Regions from separate parts of the Hahella sp. CR1 genome, predicted to be linked through region 2. Evidence: predicted binding sites of a transcription regulator. Region 2 holds the regulator's gene; the other holds the start of a gene.
The links. Region 2 encodes FliA, which starts transcription of late flagellar genes. Its sites were predicted from a motif close to CTAAAGTTNNNNNNNNNNCNGCCGATA; they were not measured.

Region 1: ONV78_RS13030 (flagellin) is a predicted target of FliA. The motif match lies at 6,333-6,359, and genes of this name have one in related genera.

The regions. Positions count from the first base shown of each region.
Region 1 covers NZ_JAPELK010000004.1:523,569-533,864, reverse strand. The annotation lists gene ONV78_RS13050 (histone deacetylase family protein) at 69-992, shown strand; gene fliS (flagellar export chaperone FliS) at 1,095-1,490, opposite strand; gene fliD (flagellar filament capping protein FliD) at 1,552-3,522, opposite strand; gene ONV78_RS13035 (flagellar protein FlaG) at 3,652-4,098, opposite strand; gene ONV78_RS13030 (flagellin) at 4,179-6,239, opposite strand; gene ONV78_RS13025 (6-hydroxymethylpterin diphosphokinase MptE-like protein) at 6,417-8,480, opposite strand; gene ONV78_RS13020 (flagellin) at 9,051-10,296, shown strand, end outside.
Region 2 covers NZ_JAPELK010000004.1:170,315-180,610, forward strand. The annotation lists gene flhA (flagellar biosynthesis protein FlhA) at 1-906, shown strand, start outside; gene flhF (flagellar biosynthesis protein FlhF) at 943-2,241, shown strand; gene ONV78_RS11415 (MinD/ParA family protein) at 2,298-3,110, shown strand; gene ONV78_RS11420 (RNA polymerase sigma factor FliA) at 3,286-4,002, shown strand; gene cheY (chemotaxis response regulator CheY) at 4,174-4,560, shown strand; gene ONV78_RS11430 (protein phosphatase CheZ) at 4,580-5,371, shown strand; gene ONV78_RS11435 (chemotaxis protein CheA) at 5,383-7,863, shown strand; gene ONV78_RS11440 (chemotaxis response regulator protein-glutamate methylesterase) at 7,919-9,091, shown strand; gene ONV78_RS11445 (flagellar motor protein) at 9,091-9,828, shown strand; gene motD (flagellar motor protein MotD) at 9,877-10,296, shown strand, end outside.

The DNA of each region.
Region 1 (10,296 bases), 350 kb from region 2:
GCCCCATCTCCGGTTTCAAGCCGTTATCGCTTTGCAGTAGACTAAAAGCCTCTAAAAGGAAAACAAAGATGAAAACCGCCCTTTTCTATCATAAAGACTGTACATTGCACGACATGGGCGAGGGGCATCCCGAAAGCCCTATGCGATTACAGGCGATTATGGACCGGCTTGAGCACGCCGGCATACTGCAGGAAGTGGATCTGGTCGAGCCGCAGGAAACCGACCGCGACAAAATCATTCGGGTGCATCCCTCCCGCTACGTTGAACAACTGGAAAATCTGAATCCGGACAAAGGCCGCATCATGGTCGATCCAGATACGGCATTGATGCGTCACAGCATGCGCGCCGCCTATCTGGCTGCGGGCTCTGCGGTAGAGGCGGCGGATATGGTGCTCAGCGGCCAGGCGAACACCGCCTTTTGCGCCGTGCGTCCCCCTGGCCATCATGCGGAACGCAGCAAGTCCATGGGCTTCTGCTTCTTCAACAATATCGCCATCGCCGCCCGCCACGCCATGGATTTTCATGGTCTGGAGCGCATCGCCATCGTGGATTTCGACGTGCATCAGGGCAACGGCACGGTGGACATCTTTCAGGATGATCCGCGGGTCCTGTTCTGCTCCAGCTTTGAGTATCCGCTGTATCCGTTCAGTCACCATGCGGTGGATCGCCCCAACATCATCAATACGCCGCTGGACGCCCACACTCGGGGCCTGCAATTCCGGCGTAGCGTTGAAAGAGACTGGCTCGCCCGCCTGCAGGATCACCGTCCGCAACTGATACTTATCTCAGCGGGGTTCGACGCCCATAAACATGACCCTCTGGCGCACCTGGAGCTGGAAGAAAGGGACTACCGCTGGATCACCCGTTTATTGATGGACGTGGCGCGGGTTTACAGCAGTGGGCGCATCGTTTCTATTCTGGAAGGCGGTTATAACCTGAACGCCCTGTCCGCCAGTGTGGAAGCGCACATGGAAGGTTTGATGGGGAATTGAAACGTCGCATGAGCGAGGGCTTAACTTTGTTTAGAAGCTCCGCCCGCCAACAGCGGACGGAGTTTCCATAAGGTTGCGAGAAAGCGGCCTGTTCAGGCCAGGTTAGACGAGACCTTTTTCCAACGCTTCCTGACGAATGCCGTCCCAGCCGTTTTTGACTTGCTTCAACAAGCCCGCCACTTCATCCAGAATGGTCGCGTCATTTTGCAGGTTGGCTTCAAACAAGCGACGCTCCATGTATTCGTACAAAGCATCCAGACGCTCTGCGATGTCGCCGCCTTTTTCTTTGTCCAGGAACTCGCGCAAACCGCCGACGATTTCAACCGCCTTGCCGATCAGCCGATTTTTGCCTTCAAAGTTATTGGCGAGAATCTGCCCTTTCGCCATGGTAATACGCTCCAGCGCACCGTCGAACAATAGCTGGATCAACTTGTGCCCATCCGCATCGACAATGCTGGTCTGACGATTCACGCTCTGATACTGATGTAACGCGTTCATTGTAATAGCAACCTCATAATTACTCGTCTGTGATCTTAAGCGCCTGGATCAGGCCCTTCGCTTAACCCTTGCTTCCAGTGGTGCTGGCCACCAGCGCTTCCAGCTGCGTGGACAAAAAGTTTTCCGTGTTCTTGAGCTGGGAAATAATCAAATCCGCGGCGGTGAACTGACGCGCCAGCCGATCCGTCAGGGCCGTAATGCGATCGTTCAACTCCGTCCGGTCTTCAGAGATTTTTTCCAGCTGTGAATTAAAGCCATTGATGGCGACCGTAATCAAACCGTCGGCGGACAGATAATTGTTCACCAGGTCGACCATCTGGTCTCCCACCCCTTCAATATAAGTCGCTGTGCCGCGTGCGCCAGTGGCGCCGCCGGTAATTTGCAGTTTGAGCCCTTTCGAGTCTCCGTCCGCAGAGGTCAGATACTGGCCCTTACCGGTAGCGGCTTTCCCATTGATCGTGCCGGCGACATCCAGGCCATCTACGCCGGTGGCGACAGTCAAACCCAGCTGCGCCGCGGTATTGGTGTCGATGGCGGTAATCTCGACCTTGGACGTACTGCCATATTCTCCAGAGGTGAACACCAGCTGGTTACTGCCGTCCAACGAAACAGTCACGCCAGAGCCTGCGATATTGGTGTCCGCATCCAGCTGAGTCTGAATTTCCGCAAGCAACTCACTGTCAGTATAAGTTCCGGCGGTCAGAGTAATGGTGTTGGACTCCACCCCGTTGACTTTGATCTTGAAGGTGTCGTTATCCGCATCAATGACTGTTGAGCCGCCCAGCGCCACATTGCCGGTGAAAGCGCCCTGCGTCGCCACCTGAGTGATATCAACGGCGTACGAGCCAATCTTGGTATTTATCCCGGCGCTGACGTACTTGACCTGCGCATCCGTCGTACGCCCCTGGTCGGCGAACAAAGCCGCTACGTCATTCGGATAACTTTGCAGCTTGTTTTGGAACGTGAGGCTGTTGAACTCCAGTTGTCCCGATTCTGAGTTGGTCGTAATTCCCAATTCAGACAAACTACGGACGTTAGCGCTTTCCAGCCCGGGAACAATTGAACTCAGCGTAGAGCGCAACTGGGTGGAGATAGTGCGCACAGTGGAGCTGCCCAGCAAAGTGCCTTTTTCTCCGGTATCACTGTCAAAAGCGGTGACTTCGCTAATGATTTCCTGCAAAGCATTATATTTATCCACTAAATCCTGGACCCTTTCGGTCACAGCATTCAGGTCTTTGCTAACGGTAACGTTGACTGCGCTTGCGGTTTCAGCATTTAAAGTCAGGGTCAGGCCGTCCACCACGTCATCGACGGTGTTCAACGAACGGGTGATGGATACGCCATTCAAAGTAAAGGCGGCGTCTTCCGCTGCGACGTCCTGAGTTAAATTCTGGTTGGTGGCGTTATAAATAAACTGGGAAATCCCCGAACCATCCGTACTGTTGCCGTCGTTATCCGTCGCTGAAATAGAAATGGCGTTCGCCACACCGGTTTTTGAAGCGGATAACACAAGCTGGTAGGAGGAGCCGTTGTAAATAACGGAGGAGTTAACGTCCAATCCCATATCGTTAATGGCGTCGGACAATCCCTGCAACGTATTGTTACTGCTATCAACGGTCAGGTTTTTGGTGACGCCGCCGACAGTAAAAGACAGCGTGCCTGTTCCTACAGTGGTGGTGTCTTTATCAGCGAAAGTGCCGGAACTCAATGATTGCGCAACGGCCAGATTGCTGACGGTGAGCGCATATGAACCAGTTTTCGCAGAGGTGTTGGCGGTAACGCCAACAGCAGAGCCGCTGGAAGTCGCCGTGTTGCTGGACATCGCTTCCGGCGTGCTCAATGTACGAGCGGATAAACGCAGGTCGGTAATTGCGCTTTTCAGACGACTCAAGTCGCTGAGTTTGGCCGTCACTTCATCTTCTTTGAGATTCAGCCTTTTTTCCGTCGGCTCACGCTCAGCACTGGCCAGCTTCTCGATTAATTCGCTGGTCAATACTCCCGAGCCGATGCCTATTGAAGAAACGCTTGCCATGTGACGCCAACCTCGCGGATTGTGTGTACGATCATATCTTTATTTATCGGCAAAAAGGGGCAAAACTTTGCCCCTTTTTTTGTTACGGATCGTAAATTCCTGCCGAACCCTATCTGATTCCGCCAAGCCTCACGCCTTGGCGGAAAACAGATTAACTGGTTCATCCTGCTGCAAGTTGCGAGCCAGCTTAAGGGCCAAGTCATCGGGAATCTGTCTCACTACTTCTTTTGTGGTTCTGTCCAAAACAGTAATGACCGTTCTTCCCGAGACCTCATCCAATTCGAACTGCAGGTCACGCTGCACAGATTGAACGTATTCATTCAACTTGGTCACCGCTTCCCTAAGCTCGTGGCTTTGCTCCCTCTCCAACTGTTGCTGTTGCTTATTGGCAATGTCGTTGGTGGGCTGGGCTGCAGAGCTCTGCTTCGCAGCCTGCGTATCAGGCGTAGACGTTGCTACCCCGGACTTAACCTTAGGTTCAATCGGAGGTGACGACGTCGCGGACTGAGCAGACGGCAGGTTCACGGGTTTAGTGGCCGCCGCCATACTCAGTTCAGTAGTCTTAACGTCATTCATATCTCACCTCTTAGCATGTCTTAACGCTTAAACCGGCCGGAAGAGAACATCCGGCCGGTATTTCACGTTAGTTCACTCCGTTACTGCAGGAGCGACAAGACTTGCTGGGGTCTTGCATTAGCCTGCGCCAATATCGAGATACCGGCCTGTTGCAGTACCTGCGCCCTTGACAACGCTGCGGTCTCGGATGCGAAGTCTGCGTCCCTGATCCGGCTGTTGGCGGAGTTCAGGTTCTCGTTGTTCACTTCCAAGTTCGCAATCGTGTTCTGGAAGCGGTTCTGGATGGCGCCCAGTTCCGCCTGTTTGGACGTTACAGTCTGCAGTGCGTTATCCACCGCCTTCAGAGCCGCTTCAGCGCCAGCTACAGTAGAGATATCCACATCCTGCAGCAGAGAGCCGCTTTCAGCGCCGCCGAATGTACCGATTCTCAGACCCGCTTTCGCCAGACCCGCAGAGTTGGTGTTGGATTCAACGTCTATCTGACCGCCAGACAACAGTGTCACAGAGCTGACAAAGGTCGTGGTGGTGATGCTGGCCATCGCTGTGGCGCCGCTGATGTCGATGTTACGACCGTCCGCAGCCACCAGAGTGAAGGAGTCAGAGTCCAGTACTTCCGCAGTAACGCCAGTCTGACCGGATTTCTGGTTGATCGCATCGATGATCGCAGCCTGTTTCACAGCGACGTCGTCAGTGGTGCTGAAGCTCGCAGTGATGGACACGCCGTTGACCGTAATCGTCGCAGAGGCAGTCGTGGTAGTCAGGTTGCCTGAGTTAACACGGTTTTCGTTAGCCAGCGCGGTAACGCCAGTCTGGTCAGACGAACGGTTGATCGCAGCCGCTTTCGCGATGGCGCTACCGTCCGCATTCGCAGTGGAAGCCGTGTCGTCAGTGCTCAAGCTGGGCCCGATACCCACGTTGTTGATGACGATGTCGCCAGTCACCAAAGCGGTGGTGGTGCCATTATCACTCACAATACCTGCGTTGTTTCCGCTGAATGACCCTACTTCAAAGCCGGCGTTATCGATGTTGCCTGTAGTCGTGGTGAGTGCAATGTCGCTGCCGTCATCGCTTGAAAGCGAGTAGGTGCCGACATAGGCGTTACCCAGGGAGCTTGCCGCGGCCAAACCAAAGGTAGCCAAGGTGTTGCTCGTAGTTTCAGTCAATACGATGTTACGACCGTCGTCAGCCACCAGGGAGATACCCTTGGCGGTGTCGCCGTCGAAGACCGCGCGCACGCCTGTGGCGCCGGATTTTTCGTTAATGGCGTCCGCTGTCGCTTGCAGGTTCTGCTCGACAGTCAAGGTGGTGCCTTTACTCAGGTTGATGCTGACCCCGTTCAGGTTCAAGCTCACGTTCGCCGCAGTCGCGTCGGCGGTAGTGGTGCCCGCGACATAGTTCGCGTCGACAGTAGCGGTGACGCCTGTCTGATCGGATACATCATTAATCGCCGCCGCCTTAGCAATGGCGCTTGACGCCGCATGGCTGGTGGAAGCCGTGTCGTCAGTACCCACAGATGCGCCCACGGAGATGCCATTGATAACGATGTCCCCTGCAACCATTTCATTGCCGGTGCTGCCTACAACCAGAGCGGTCGTAGTCGTTCTGCTGGAAATACCGCTGGTGTCCGCTGTTCCCAAAGTGCTGGTGTCCAGCTTGGAGATGGTCACGCTGATGGTGTTCCCCAGGTTAGCGCCAGTTTGGAAAACGGAATTCTGGAAAGAGCCGTCCAGCAGTTTCTTACCGTTGAAGTTGGTAGTTGCAGCGATGTTTTCAATCTCGCTGATCAGCTGGCCAACCTCTTCCTGCAAGGCTTCACGGTCGATAGTTGAGTTAGTGTCGTTCGCAGATTGCAGTGACAGTTCACGAATACGCTGTAAGCTGTCTTTCATTGAACTCAAAGCGCCTTCAGCGGTCTGCGCCAATGAGATCGCGTCTCCCGCGTTACGAACCGCGACGTTAGTGCCGCGAATCTGAGCGTCGAAACGTGTTGAAATCGCCAGACCTGCCGCGTCGTCTTTTGCGCTGTTGATGCGGAGACCCGAAGAAAGCCGCTGCAACGACGTATCTCCTGACCGCTGTGAAGCGTTCAGGTTACGCTGCGCATTCAACGACGCAATGTTGGTATTAATTATTTGAGGCATGTTTGCTTCTCCTGTAACCCTTCTCACTCGGTTAAGAGGTTCTCGCTTCTACACAGCAGGGCCGGTCGAACTGCGCTAACCCGTTGTCCTTAGTAACGGCTTCAGGAGAAGATTCTTTAGTTAATTTTTGCCTGCTCTTTGTAATGAAATGTAAGCCTTAACCCCATGACTTCACGCTCACGCAAAGTCATCGGGATCATTGATCGAACGGCGCACCCAGGGATCTGTCTCAAGGTCGAATTTTTTGTACATAACCTGAAGAAAATGTTTATGTACATCAAGGAGAAAGCGCAGCATGGTCTGTCTCCATTCTTCCATGAAGGTCAGCCTCTCCGCATCATTCTGAATGGCCAGCGTATGCGCGAAACCGATATAAAGAAAATGTCTGATAGAGCCCCGCAACAGGAAATAAAATTCTTTAGCTTTAACTTGCACCTGATCTTCCATGTAAGTGTTGATGCGGTTACAGACTCTGTTCATTTCATCTTTGCTGGTAATGGGCGCCTGCAAAAATGTCGAAACATCGTCGCTGAACTGCCCGAACAAGACATTTAAGCGGTCTCGCTTCTTCTCAAGCACGTCTACCGGTATTTTTTCGTGCTGCGACGCGTAGAGGTAATCCACCACCTTCTGCTTCTTGTCGCTGCTCGCGTTGAGCGCCGTCAGGGAAATCGGTAATGGTCCCGGCGCCACCCACTCAGAGCCCTCAATCTTGGCCCCATGAGAAAAATTGTAGACTTTGCCGCGCTCAGGGAAGTCACGCAGACTGTTTTCCGCTTTGCGTTTGGCGGCGAAATATTGCGGTGACGTCAAAACGGAGCCGCCGTCAACACCCTCCACCTTAAACACATGCTGGCCGTCGTAATCCACGCTGCGCTTGAACGCCTCATGGGCGTCGTCGTCGTAATAGATCGAGCTTTGCGCATGGTGATGGCGTCTGTCCGTGAACCCAAAGTCCATTCCAAACAACAAGATGTTCTTGAATCCGTAGTGCAGCGCCCAGGCTAACCCGAGGTTCGTGCAAGTGGGAGTTCCCCCGCGGATGATCTGCCCATGCTCGGGAAACATGGTCGCCAGCCCACACTCTTCTTTGATGTAAGCGCGCCGTTCGCCAAACAACTGGTATACGATCGGGCTGATGTGAATAGGAGCAATAACTTTTATCGAATTCAAGTAATCGGGATCTTTAAGCCGCTCCAACTGCCCGACCACATATTGATAGTCAGACTCCAGTTCGACATGAATATCCGGTTTGATTCCCATCGGATGCAACGCAGTGATGGAGGAGCCGCATGAAATGATCAACGCGCCGCGCTGTTGCATCTCCCGTAACTGATCTATGCGCATGTCCAGGGAGGGACCCGCCCCTACAATGCACACCGGCACATCGGTTATGTCATTGACAGGCGGCGGCAATAACTCAACGCCGCTATATATATTGTGCGCCGCCTGATTAAGCTGGTTGACCTCATCGTCATAATTGCCCCAGGAAACCAGGAACACATACAGGTCGTCGCACACCTTTTCAGATAAATTATCGTGGGACTTCAGGCCGCGATGATTATAAAACAGCGTCGCGAGAGGAAAAGCTGGCGGTGTCGTAACCAGGTTATTCCACAGCAGCGCCCACTGTGAGTATTCGTCTTCCTGCCCGCCCAGCAGAAAGTGAATGGTGCGCCCTTCCGCGCCGTCATACTTGCGGCAGATCTCCGCCCAGTCGACGGCGTACAGACTCGCGGCGAAATGATCCAGATTAGGCTCAAAAACCACGGCGTAGTTGACCTTGTGCTGCTCCAGGAAGGCCTCAATGTGATAACCCACGCCGCACCCGAGGAAGACAATGCAGGGATAAGAATCCCCCAGCCAAAAATGATTGAAGTTCGACTTGTTAATAGGAGATTTTCGAATAATGGCGTCAGCGGCTTTGAAGAAAAACCTTGGAAAGCAGTAATCGCCGGGAAACGGCGGGTCAATAGAAACCACCTTGCCGCCTTCACTGTAGACCTTGGTGAATTCCTTGATTTCGTTCAGAGCATAGGCCTTGGCTTTACCGCCGTATACGGAATGGCCTTCATCGTGAATATCCACTTCACCAGCGTCAGGGATGATATTCAGCTTGGATTTTTTCATCTGATAGTTCAGGAAGTGCTTATATATGCCGGGAAAGTGGTCTTTGAAGTAGGCTAAATTCTTTTCCCTGCGCTCGATGAAAGGCTTAAGTATTTCCGCTTGATCGGTCATTGCTTCTATCTCTTTTTTAGTTTTTCCGAACGAGAAAATTGGGGCGGCAATTTTCCGTCACTCGAAAAATTTTTAGTGAACAGACAAAGTTAGCGTAGCAGTGATCTGCCCATTACTCCTGTTTTCGCCACTTTTAACGCCTCTATCTTTCAAGCTCGGCAATTATCATGCCGCCATTTCCGCAGCCGCTTCAAAAAGGGAGGCGTCAGCTTACGCGCCTTTCTTTGCAAGGCGGCGCTATCTATATGAAGGAGAGAGCGATTGTTATCCCCATTTTCCTCTTGGCGGCAAGCGGCAACTTTTTGACCGCCCCTTGGCAAACTCCTGCCAAAATCCATAGGCCTCCCTTTCCCGCAAACCTATCTGCGTTTTTTTGTGATTAAAAATCAAACACATAAAATTTCCTAAAAGTTCTGGCAATGCTTTTGCATAGGCAGTGGAAACGCTCCTTTCTGCGCAATTTTTATTCGCATAGAGGGGCAGGCAAAGTCAGGTAGCCGGTTGCTACGCATCCGAGCGGCTCTTACGAAGGAAACGGCCCGGCTGGTATAGACGCAATAGGGGGAAGTTATGCCTCAGATAATTAATACCAACATCGCCTCGATCAACGCGCAGCGAAATCTTAATAATTCGCAGTCGGCCAACCAGACCGCTCTGGCGCGCCTGTCATCGGGTCTTCGTATCAACAGCGCGCGGGACGACGCCGCCGGCTTGGCGATATCCACCCGCTTTACCTCCCAGGTACGAGGATTAAGCGTCGCTATCCGCAACGCCGGCGACGCCGTGTCGCTGTCGCAAACAGCGGAAGGCGCGCTTGGCGCGATGAGCGAAAACCTCCTGCGTATTCGCGACCTGGCGCTGCAATCCGCCAACGCCACCAACAGCGGGCTGGATCGCAAAGCGCTGAATGAAGAGGTCAACCAGCTGCTTCAAGAGATCAAGCGGGTATCGGAGCAAACCAACTTCAACGGCACCAAATTGTTGGACGGCACCTTCACTGACGTGACCTTCCAAATCGGCGCCAACGAAGGGGAATCGGTCACTTTCGGTATTGAAGGCGCTACGGTGGACAAACTGGGAGCGGCGGAAACCGACGGCATATCCTCGGAACCGGAAGCCGCGGCTCTCGCTGCCGGCGACCTGGTGATCAACGGCATCGCCATTGGCGCATCCACTGGCGTTGACGATGCGTTCTCCAGCGCCAACCAGGACCAGAGCGCCATCGCCAAAGTGGCGGCGATCAACAAACTGACGGAATCCACCGGCGTAGAAGCCGTGATTAACGGCACCTACGTCAGCGGCTCCACCACTTTTATCGCCACCACCCAGTCAGCGTCCGTGACGATAAACGGCGTGGCGATCGCAGTGACCATCTCCTCTAACCTGTCATCGCAGGTCAATCTTGAGAACGTCGCAGCGGCGATCAATGAAAAGTCCGGACAAACCGGCGTCACCGCCTCGTTTGACGGCAACCCGACGGTCGGCATCAGGCTGACGGCGGAGGATGGCCGCAACATTGTCATCCAAAGCACGGCCCTCAACTCCACCGCCTTCGGTTTGCCGCCGTCCGACACGGCCGCCTCCGCCGCCGTTACCTACACGGGCACCTTTACGCTCATATCACGCGACGGCAGCGCCATTGGACTCGACACCACAACCGGTAACATTGGCAACGCGGGTCTTTCTGTAGGCACCTTCAGCGGTAATAACAGCGGCGCCATCAGCGACCAGGTGGACGCCAACCCGTTCGCTGCCGGCGACCTGGTTATCAACGGCGTTCCCATCGGCCCGACGCAAACCAACTTTGACACCTCTT
Region 2 (10,296 bases):
CTCATGCCCTCCGTGCACATCCGCGACAACCTGGATTTAATGCCGAACTTTTACCGCATCACCCTGATGGGGGTCACTATCGCGGAAGCGGAAATTCATCCGGATCGGGAAATGGCCATCAATCCCGGTCAGGTCTTCGGCAAGCTGGACGGCATTCAGACCAAAGACCCGGCTTTTGGCCTGGAGGCGGTGTGGATTGATCCGTCCCAGAAAGAACAGGCGCAGACGCTGGGCTACACCGTGGTGGATTCCAGCACCGTCGTGGCGACGCACCTGAATCAGGTGCTCAGCCGTCACGCCTATGAACTAATCGGCCATGAAGAAGTGCAACAGTGGCTGGAGCAGCTGGGCAAGAAGGCGGCGAAACTGGCGGAAGAGCTGGTTCCCAACACCGTTTCGCTCAGCACCCTGTTGAAGGTGCTGCAGAATCTGTTGCAGGAAGATGTGCCGGTGCGGGATATGCGCAGCATTGCGGAGGCCATCGTCAACTTTACGCCGAAGACTCAGGACGCCGGTATTTTGACGGCGGCGGTGAGGGCGTCGCTGCGTCGTCTGATCGTCCAGAACATAGTAGGGGCGGAGCCTGAGCTGCCTGTTATCACTCTGGACCCAGGGTTGGAACAATTACTGCTTAAATCTATGCAACAAGCGCAACAGGCCGGCGGCATGGATGACATCGGTCTGATTTTGGAGCCGAGCATGATGGAAAAACTGCAACGCTCGCTGGCGGAAGCAGCGCAGCGTCAGGAAATGCTCGGTAAAGCGGCGGTCTTGCTGGTGTCCAACAGCCTGCGTCCGGTTCTGGCGCGGTTCATCAGACTCAGCGTGGAGCGCATGCATGTCCTGGCTTATCAGGAAGTGCCGGACAACAAACAAATCACCATCGTGGCGACAATCAGTGGGTAATCCCGTGCGGGCTCGTGGAGCCGGGAGACTAACATTATGAAAGTGAAACGTTTTTTTGCAGCGTCAATGCAACAGGCTTTAAAGGATATCCGTGAAGATCTCGGCGCGGACGCCGTCATTCTGTCCACCAGTAAAACGGGGGATGGCGTGGAGGTGATCTGTGCGCTGGATTATAACGAGGACGATCAGCGCAGCAGCATGCCTGAGCAGGAAGGCCCACGCCCGACGCCCTCTGCGGTGGCCCGGGAGACGGCGGATCGCCACCGTCGCCTGGAGGATGAAATGTCGCGGGTGCGCGACCGGCTGGAAACGCTGAAAAGCAACGCCAGGCCCAAAGCGGAGCCTGCGCCGGCTTTTGCCGCTGCAGAACCGGCGGCGACGGCTTCCCGGCAAATCGGCGCCGGAGAGCCGGAAACCTCACGTATGCTGGCGGAAATGCGCGAAGAGATCATGCAGCTTAAAAGCATCATGCGTCAGCCTGTCGCCGCCGCGCATCCGGAAGAAAATCCCGGCCATCGCGAGCTGATCGAGCGCATGCAGGAAATGGGTATCTTCCGTGAGCTGCAAAACGCGCTCACCGCCAAGGCGGACCCGCGTAAAGGCGCGCAAGAACAATGGCGCAACCTGATGGCGCGTCTGGCGCATGGTTTGAAGGCGGAAAATGAAGAACTGATTCATCAGCGCGGAGTCTGCGCGCTGCTGGGGCCGACCGGCTCCGGCAAAACCACCACCCTCGCCAAACTGGCGGCGCGTTTCGTGGTTCACTACGGCGCCGAAAAACTGGCGCTGGTCACCACCGATCGTTTCCGGGTGGCCAGTCAGCAGCAATTGCAGTCCTTTGGACGCTTGCTGAATGTGCCGGTGTACGTGGTGGATGAAGAGAACAGCCTGGACGATCTGCTTGACCGTCTCGCCAACAAACGTCTGGTGCTGGTGGACACCGCCGGATTGACGCCCCAGGACCCGAATTGGGAGCGTCAGCAGAAAGACCTGAAAGTGACTCGTCACCGCATCAGAAATTATCTTGTATTGTCGGCAGTTAACCAACCGCAGGTCATGAAATCCACCTATCATTACTATAAGATGTTGGGGCTTTCCGGCTGTATCATGACCAAACTGGATGAAGCGTTCAGTCTGGGTGAAGTGTTGAGCATGGCCATCCTGAACCGGCTTCCGGTCGCCTATGTCACCGACGGACAGAAAATACCCGATGACATTCATCCGGCGAAAGCGCATGCCCTGGTGGCGCGCGCGGACGCTTTGTGGCGGCGGACCCGGCGGGAGACCGAACAAACTAATAACACCAGTCGCTTCGCTGCGGAACTGGTGGTCTAAACTATTGAGTGCGGGGTCAACGCCGCGCCGTCTAATAACAGGAGATATCTACCGGTATGAGTAAAGTACATCCGGTTCAAGTTATTGCAGTCACCGGAGGAAAGGGGGGTGTCGGCAAGAGCAATGTTTCCATAAATCTGTCCCTCGCGTTAGCGGACCTGGGACGTCGCGTCGTGCTGCTGGATGCGGACCTCGGACTGGCGAATATTGATGTGTTGCTCGGCGTCACCGCCTCGCGCAATATCGGGGATGTGCTGGCGGGGGATTGCACCCTGCGGGAAGTCATGATCGAAGGGCCGGGGGGGATAAAGATCGTCCCGGCGTCATCCGGCACCCAGCATCTTACTCATCTGTCTCCTCTTGAACATGCGGGTCTGATCAACGCCTTCAGCGACATCAGCGACGACCTGGACGTGCTGGTGATCGACACGGCGGCGGGTATCTCCGAACAAGTGCTTTCCTTCGTGCGCGCGGCCCAGGAAGCCCTGGTGGTGGTGTGCGACGAGCCCACCTCCATTACTGACGCCTATGCCGTCATCAAACTGCTCAACAAGAACCACGATATGTACCGTTTTCGGGTGCTCGCCAACATGGTTCGCTCCGAGCAGGAAGGGCGGCATTTGTTCGGTAAATTATCCAAGGTCACCGAACGCTTTTTGGAAGTTGCGCTACAATATGTAGGAAGCATTCCATTCGACGAAGCCGTACGCAAATCGGTGCAACGGCAACGTCCTGTGTACGAAGCCTATCCGCGCGCCAAAGCGTCGTTGGCGTACCGCCAGCTGGCGCAAAAAGTGGACAACTGGCCTTTGCCGACGGCGCCGAGAGGCAATTTGGAATTCTTTGTGGAGCGTCTGGTGCACAGTTAGACACGTGCCGGACGGAATGCGAGGGCTCGCCCGGCGGCTATATCCCGGGCGCTTGCGATAAGGCGTGATGGCTGCGCCGGACATATCCTCAAACACCCATGAGAACGTTTTTGTTGAAATCATCCGGTTTATTGCAGGCCTTGCGCGCAAATTCATGTCATTGGCGAACACTTATATGATGTATAGCGAGACGCGGGCGGAGCGCGCCGACACTTTGGTCAGGCAATACGCGCCTCTGGTCAAGCGCATCGCGCATCACCTGATCGCCCGTCTGCCCGCCAGCGTGCAGGTGGATGATTTGATTCAGGCGGGCATGATCGGACTGCTGGAAGCCGCGCAGAAATATGACGCCAGCAAAGGCGCCAAATTCGAAACCTATGCAGGCATCCGCATTCGCGGCGCCATGGTGGACGAAATTCGTAAAGGCGATTGGGTGCCGCGCTCCGTGCACCGCAACGCCCGCAATATCGCGGACGCGATACACACTATTGAAGCCCGCACCGGCCGAGACGCGTCGGATGCGGAAGTGGCGGCAGAGCTGGGCATACCCCTGGAGCAATACCACGCCAGCCTGCGCGACGCCAGTTCGGGGAAGCTGTTCAGCCTGGAAGAGCTGGGCGTTCACGGGGAGGGCGGCTCTGACGACGAAACGTTAACCACCGACAATCCCCTCAGCGACATCGAACAAAACGCCTTTCTGGAAAAATTGAGCGCCGCGATAGACGGTTTGCCGGAACGGGAGAAGCTGGTGCTGTCTCTCTACTATGACGAAGAACTCAACCTCAAGGAAATCGGCCAGGTGCTCTCAGTCAGCGAGTCCCGGGTCAGTCAGATTCATTCCCAGGCGACCTTGCGACTGCGATCCCGTCTCTCAGACTGGAAAAACAGCTAAATCAAGCCATTGCCTGCGCAGGTTAATGTTTTTTCGAAATCAGCATCCTGCGGTCATGTTTTCTAAAACAACTTGTATCAAAAAACTGGATAGTACGGCGCGACCAGCTAGACTTACTCAGTAGAGTAATGAAATCAAAGGGTTTCCAGCGTCGCCATTGTGGAGGTTACATTGGACAAGAACATGAAAATCCTCGTTGTAGATGACTTTTCAACAATGAGGCGGATTATTAAAAACCTGCTTCGGGATTTGGGCTTCACCAATACCGATGAAGCGGATGACGGGTCCACCGCGCTGCCGATGTTAAAAACCGGGAAGTTTGATTTTCTGGTCACTGACTGGAATATGCCCGGAATGACGGGAATCGAATTACTCCAGGCTGTTCGCGCTGATGATAGTCTGAAAAACCTGCCGGTGCTCATGGTGACGGCGGAAGCCAAACGGGATCAGATTGTCGCAGCGGCGCAGGCGGGTGTTAACGGGTATGTGGTGAAGCCGTTTACTGCGGCCGTGCTGAAGGAAAAGATAGAGAAAATCTTCGAGCGGATCGACTCATAATAAAACCGCAGGAATTACTATGACCAATGAACAGCAGCCACCATCCTCCTCCCAAGAGGAAATTGAGACGCGCTTGAGCGAGCAGGCGGCGAGCTTGATGGAGCACGTTAGTAAGGGGGACTTTGGCGAAGCGTTGCGGGTAATTTCCGACCTTAATGACACTCGGGACCGTACGCTGTACCACGAAGTGGGCAAGTTGACCCGTTCGTTGCACGAAGCCATACGCAATTTCAATATCGACATGGGCAATGTGAGGATGAATCAGGAGGAGGAGCTGTCGAAAATCGCTGACGCCTCTGATCGCCTTTCCTATGTGGTCGATATGACCAACAAAGCCGCCAACAAGACCATGGATATGGTGGAAGCGAGCATGCCTGTGGCGATAGAGATGAAGCAGGAGGCCCATGAGCTGAAGGAAGCCTGGGGACGACTGCGCCGTCGGGAAATGGACCCCTCTGAGTTCCGTGAGCTGTATAAGCGCATTGATAAGTTTTTGGTGGATCTGGCCGCTAACAGCGACAAGGTGTACACCAATCTGTCGGAAATATTATTGGCTCAGGACTTTCAGGATCTCACGGGACAGGTCATCAACAAGGTTACCGGTCTGGTCAAGGAAGTAGAAGTGAATCTGGTCAAGCTGGTCGCCATGGCGGGCAAGGTTGACCGCATAACAGGCATTCAGCATGAGATGAAAGCCGAAGAAGAGTCTATTACAAAAGGGCACGGCCCGCAGATCCAGACCGAAGGACGCTCAGATGTCGTCGCCAGCCAGGACGACGTGGACGACCTTCTTTCCAGCCTTGGTTTCTGAGGAGCACATGAATGGGGTTTGAAGCGGACGAAGAAATCCTGCAGGACTTTCTAGTCGAAGCGGGAGAAATTCTTGAACAGCTCTCAGAGCAGTTGGTGGAACTGGAGCAGAACCCGGACGACCGCGATCTGCTGAACGCCATTTTCCGTGGGTTCCACACCGTCAAAGGCGGCGCCGGTTTCCTTCAGTTGGACGCCCTGGTGGAATGCTGCCACGTGGCGGAAAACGTCTTTGACCTGTTGCGAAACGGCCAGCTCGGCGTCGACTCCGAATTGATGGATGTCGTGCTGCAGACGCTGGACGCCGTCAACGAAATGTTTTCCCAGGTGAAAATGCGGGAAGAACTGACCCCCGCCGCGCCCGAACTCATGGCTGCCCTGGAGCGACTGGCCAGCGGCGAGTCCGCTGCTGTGGCGGAAGAGGCTGACGAGCCCGCCGAAGAAGCCGTGGAAGAGCACGAAGAAGACGCGGCTGAAGAAGTTGAAGAGCCTGTGGCGTCGGCGGAAGGCGATATCACCGACGACGAATTCGAGAATCTGCTCAACGCCCTGGACGATGAAGACGGCGGCGAGAAAGCGGAGGCGTCGGAGTCGAAAGGCGAAGGCGATGAAATCACCGAAGACGAGTTCGAGAAACTGTTGGATCAACTGCATGGTCCCGGTAAGTTTGGAGGTCCCCAGGAAGGCAAACCCGCCAAGGCTGCTCCCGAACCCGCTCCGGTTCCTCAGGAAGAAGCGGCTGAAGCCGTGTCCGCCGGCGATGGTGATGAAATCACCGACGATGAATTTGAAGCCTTGCTGGATGAACTGCACGGCAAAGGCAAGTTTGACGGCGCCGTCTCTGACGGGACTGAGCAGAAGAAAGCCCCCGCTGCGGATAAGAAAGGCAAACCTGCGGCAAAAGCCGAGCCTGAAAAGCCTGCAAAGAAAGTAGAGAAAAAAGAGGAAGCCGCCGCTGGCGACTCGGAACTGATTACCGACGACGAATTCGAAAAACTGCTGGACGAGTTACACGGCTCCGGCAAGGGACCTAGTCCTACCGGCGGCGCCAAGCCCGCCGCGGCGAAACCGGCGGAAAAGGCGGCTGTGAAAAAAGAGCCCGCCAAGAAGGAGCCGGTCAAGAAAGAACCGCCCAAAGTCGTCAAGCCCGCGCCAGCTCCAGCCCGCGCCGAGCCGGACGAAGAACGGCGTCAGCCTGCGGCGAGCGCCGCCGCTGGAAAAGACGCCCAGGCCAGCATCGCGACGGAAACCACGGTGCGGGTGGACACCAAACGCCTCGACGACATCATGAACATGGTCGGCGAACTAGTGCTGGTGCGTAACCGTCTTAAGCGTTTAGGCGAAGAGTTCGCCGACGAGAACATGAGCAAAGCCGTGTCCAATCTGGACGTGGTTACCAGCGACTTGCAATCCGCCGTCATGCAGACGCGGATGCAGCCCATCAAGAAAGTATTTGGCCGTTTCCCCCGCGTGGTGAGGGATCTGGCGCGCAACCTGCGCAAAGAAGTCAATCTGGTGTTGCGTGGGGAAGACACCGACCTGGATAAGAACCTGGTCGAAGCTCTGTCCGACCCACTGGTCCACTTGGTGCGTAACGCAGTGGACCACGGTATCGAATCTCCCGAAGCGCGCGAGCAAAAAGGCAAACCGCGGGTAGGGCGCGTGGTGCTGGCGGCGGAGCAGGAAGGCGATCATATTCTGCTGTCCATCGAAGACGACGGCGCGGGTATGGACCCGGTGGTGTTGCGTCAGAAAGCAGTGGAAAAAGGCATCTACGACGTGGACGCCGCGGAGCGTCTCACCGACAACGAGGCGTATAACCTGATATTCGCGCCGGGCTTCTCCACCAAGACGGAAATATCCGATGTGTCCGGGCGTGGCGTCGGGATGGATGTGGTCAAAACCAAGATCACCCAGTTGAACGGCACTATCCATATTGAATCAGAGTTGGGGCGCGGTTCGCGCATTGTAATCAAAGTGCCGTTGACCCTCGCCATCATGCCGACCTTGATGGTGATGCTGGGAGATCAGGCGTTCGCTTTCCCATTGGTGAGCGTGGTGGAAATATTCCACCTTGACCTGACCCAGACTAATATCGTTGATGGGCAGGAATGTATTGTGGTGCGCGAGAATGTGTTCCCGCTGTTCCACATCAAACGCTGGCTGGTGAAAGGCGCGCAATTCGAACCTACGGAAGAGAATGGTCATGTGGTGATTGTCTCTGTCGGCACCAAGCGCGTGGGCTTTGTGGTCGATCAGCTGGTCGGCCAGGAAGAGGTGGTCATTAAACCCTTGGGCAAAATGCTGCACGGCACGCCGGGAATGGCCGGCGCCACTATCACCGGAGACGGGCGCATTGCGCTGATACTGGACATTCCCAGCATGCTTGGACGCTACGCCAAGTCCAGCAAAGTATACGGTCGGCCGACGTTCAGGAAGAGTCAGTTGGTGGCGGACTCGGATGAAACGGAGCCCGCGGCTTCCGCAGGCTGAGCGCCTGTCATAAGGCGCAGCGGCGGAGTGATTTCCAAAAACGGGAGACCGATGAATGGCCTTAAAGGTCCTGGTAGTAGATGATTCGGGATTTTTCAGACGTCGCCTTTGCGAGATCCTGAACTCCATCAGCGATGTCGATGTCGTCGGCACGGCCAGCAATGGCCGCGAAGGCGTGGACATGGCGCTTAAACTGAAGCCCGACGTCATCACCATGGACTACGAGATGCCGGTCATGGACGGCATTACTGCGGTTAGGGAAATCATGCGGACTCAGCCCACGCCGGTCTTGATGTTTTCCTCTCTTACCTACGAAGGCGCACGAGTGACCTTTGACGCCCTGGAAGCCGGCGCGGTGGATTTTCTACCGAAGAGCTTCGAGGCGATGTCCGGCGACGCCTCCAAGATCAAACGCCTGCTGCACGACCGCATTAAAGAAGTTTCGCGAGCCAAATATCGTATGTCCGGGGCCTCCGCTCCAGCGCCGGAACCGGCCAAACCTGCGCCGCCGACGCCTGTACGCGAGCCGCCCAAGCCCGCCGCGCCGACGCCGCGCGCCGTGGAACCACGCGCCAAGGCGCCGCCGGCCAAACCGGAACCGAAGGTAGAGCCAAAACCGGAAGTGAAGGTGGCGAAAACCCGACGCACGCCGCGTCAGGACTATAAAGTGGTGCTGATCGGCACTTCCACTGGCGGTCCGGTGGCGCTGCAAAAAATTCTCACCCGCTTACCGGGCGCGTTCCCTGCGCCGCTGGTGCTGGTGCAGCATATGCCGGCCTCTTTCACGCCGGCGTTTGCTGAACGTCTGAATCGTCTGTCGCAACTGTCCGTCAAACAGGCGGAGAACGGCGAGATCCTCAAGCCCGGATGGGCCTACATCGCCCCCGGAGGCAAACAGACTTTGATTGAACGCGTTGGTGCTCAGGCTCGGGTCAAAATTCTCGACGGCGACGAGCGCTTGCACTACAAACCCTGCGTGGACGTCACTTTCGGCTCCTGCGCCAAGATGTTTCCCGGCAAAGTACTGGGCGTCATCTTGACCGGCATGGGCGCGGACGGCCGCGAAGGTTGTCGCATGCTGAAAGAGAGTGGTTCTGTGGTCTGGTCTCAGGATGAAGCGACCAGTGTGATTTACGGTATGCCGATGGCGGTGGCCACCGCCGGTCTGTCGGATGAAGTCTTAGCCCTGGATGAATTTGCGCCGCGGTTGATTGACGGTGTCGGATAATGGACTTACTCAGCATCGTGGGCGTCCTGATCGCCCTGGTGGCGATCATCGGCGGCAACCTGATCGAAGGCGGCGATGTTTCCTCCTTACTGAATCTGCCGGCGGCGCTGATCGTCATTGGCGGCACGTTCGGCGCTATCGTGCTGCAGCACTCCGGCAAGGTGTTGAAGCGTTCCTTTAAGCAGTTTCTCTGGGTTTTTCTCCCTCCCTATCTTAGCTTTGAAGACGACATCCAGAAGGTCATCTCCTGGAGCATGGTGGCGCGCAAGGAAGGGCTGTTGGGATTGGAGTCCGTAGCGGAAAAAGAGCGCGATCCGTTTTCCCGCAAAGGGCTGCAACTGCTGGTGGACGGCGCTGAGCCGGAATCCATCCGCAGCATCATGGAACTGGAGCTTAACAGCCGCGAGCAGCGTGATCTGGACGCCAGCAAAGTCTATGAAGCTATGGGCGGCTACGCGCCTACATTGGGGATTCTCGGCGCCGTGCTTGGGTTGATTCAGGTCATGAGCCATTTGGAGGACCCTTCCATGTTAGGGCCCGGCATCGCCACGGCCTTTGTCGCCACTATCTACGGGGTCGCGCTGGCCAACCTGTTCTACTTTCCCATCGCCAATAAATTGAAAGGCATTGTGCACGAGCAATCGCTGCTGCGGGAAATGATGATCGAAGGCATCGTCGCTATCGCCGAAGGAGAGAATCCCAAAGCAATAGAATTGAAGCTGAAAGGGTTTCTGTAATGAAGCCTGTTGTTACCCCTTCATGTCGATAAGCGGGAGTCGCCAGTTATGAGAAAGCGCCGCCGCAACCGGGAAGAATCCCATAACCACGAACGCTGGCTGGTGTCCTATGCGGACTTCATCACCCTGCTGTTCGCGTTTTTCGTGGTGATGTATTCGGTTTCCTCCGTCAACGAGGGCAAGTACAAAGTCCTGTCTGAAACGTTGGAAGGGGTGTTCAACGCCACGCAACGCAGCCTTAACCCTATTCAGGTTGGACAGCAGACAGCGGCGCCTCCGCAAAGTGAATCGCCTGCGATACAGCCTTTCGACAGTCCGGAAAGCCAGCCCGGCGAAACCACGGAAGAGCAGGAAGGGGAGCGCTTGCGGGAAATCGCCAATCGGTTTAACTACCGGCTAAAAGGGTTGATTGGACAAGGCATGGTGTCCATCAACGAGAATGACAACTGGATCGAGCTGTCCCTGCGT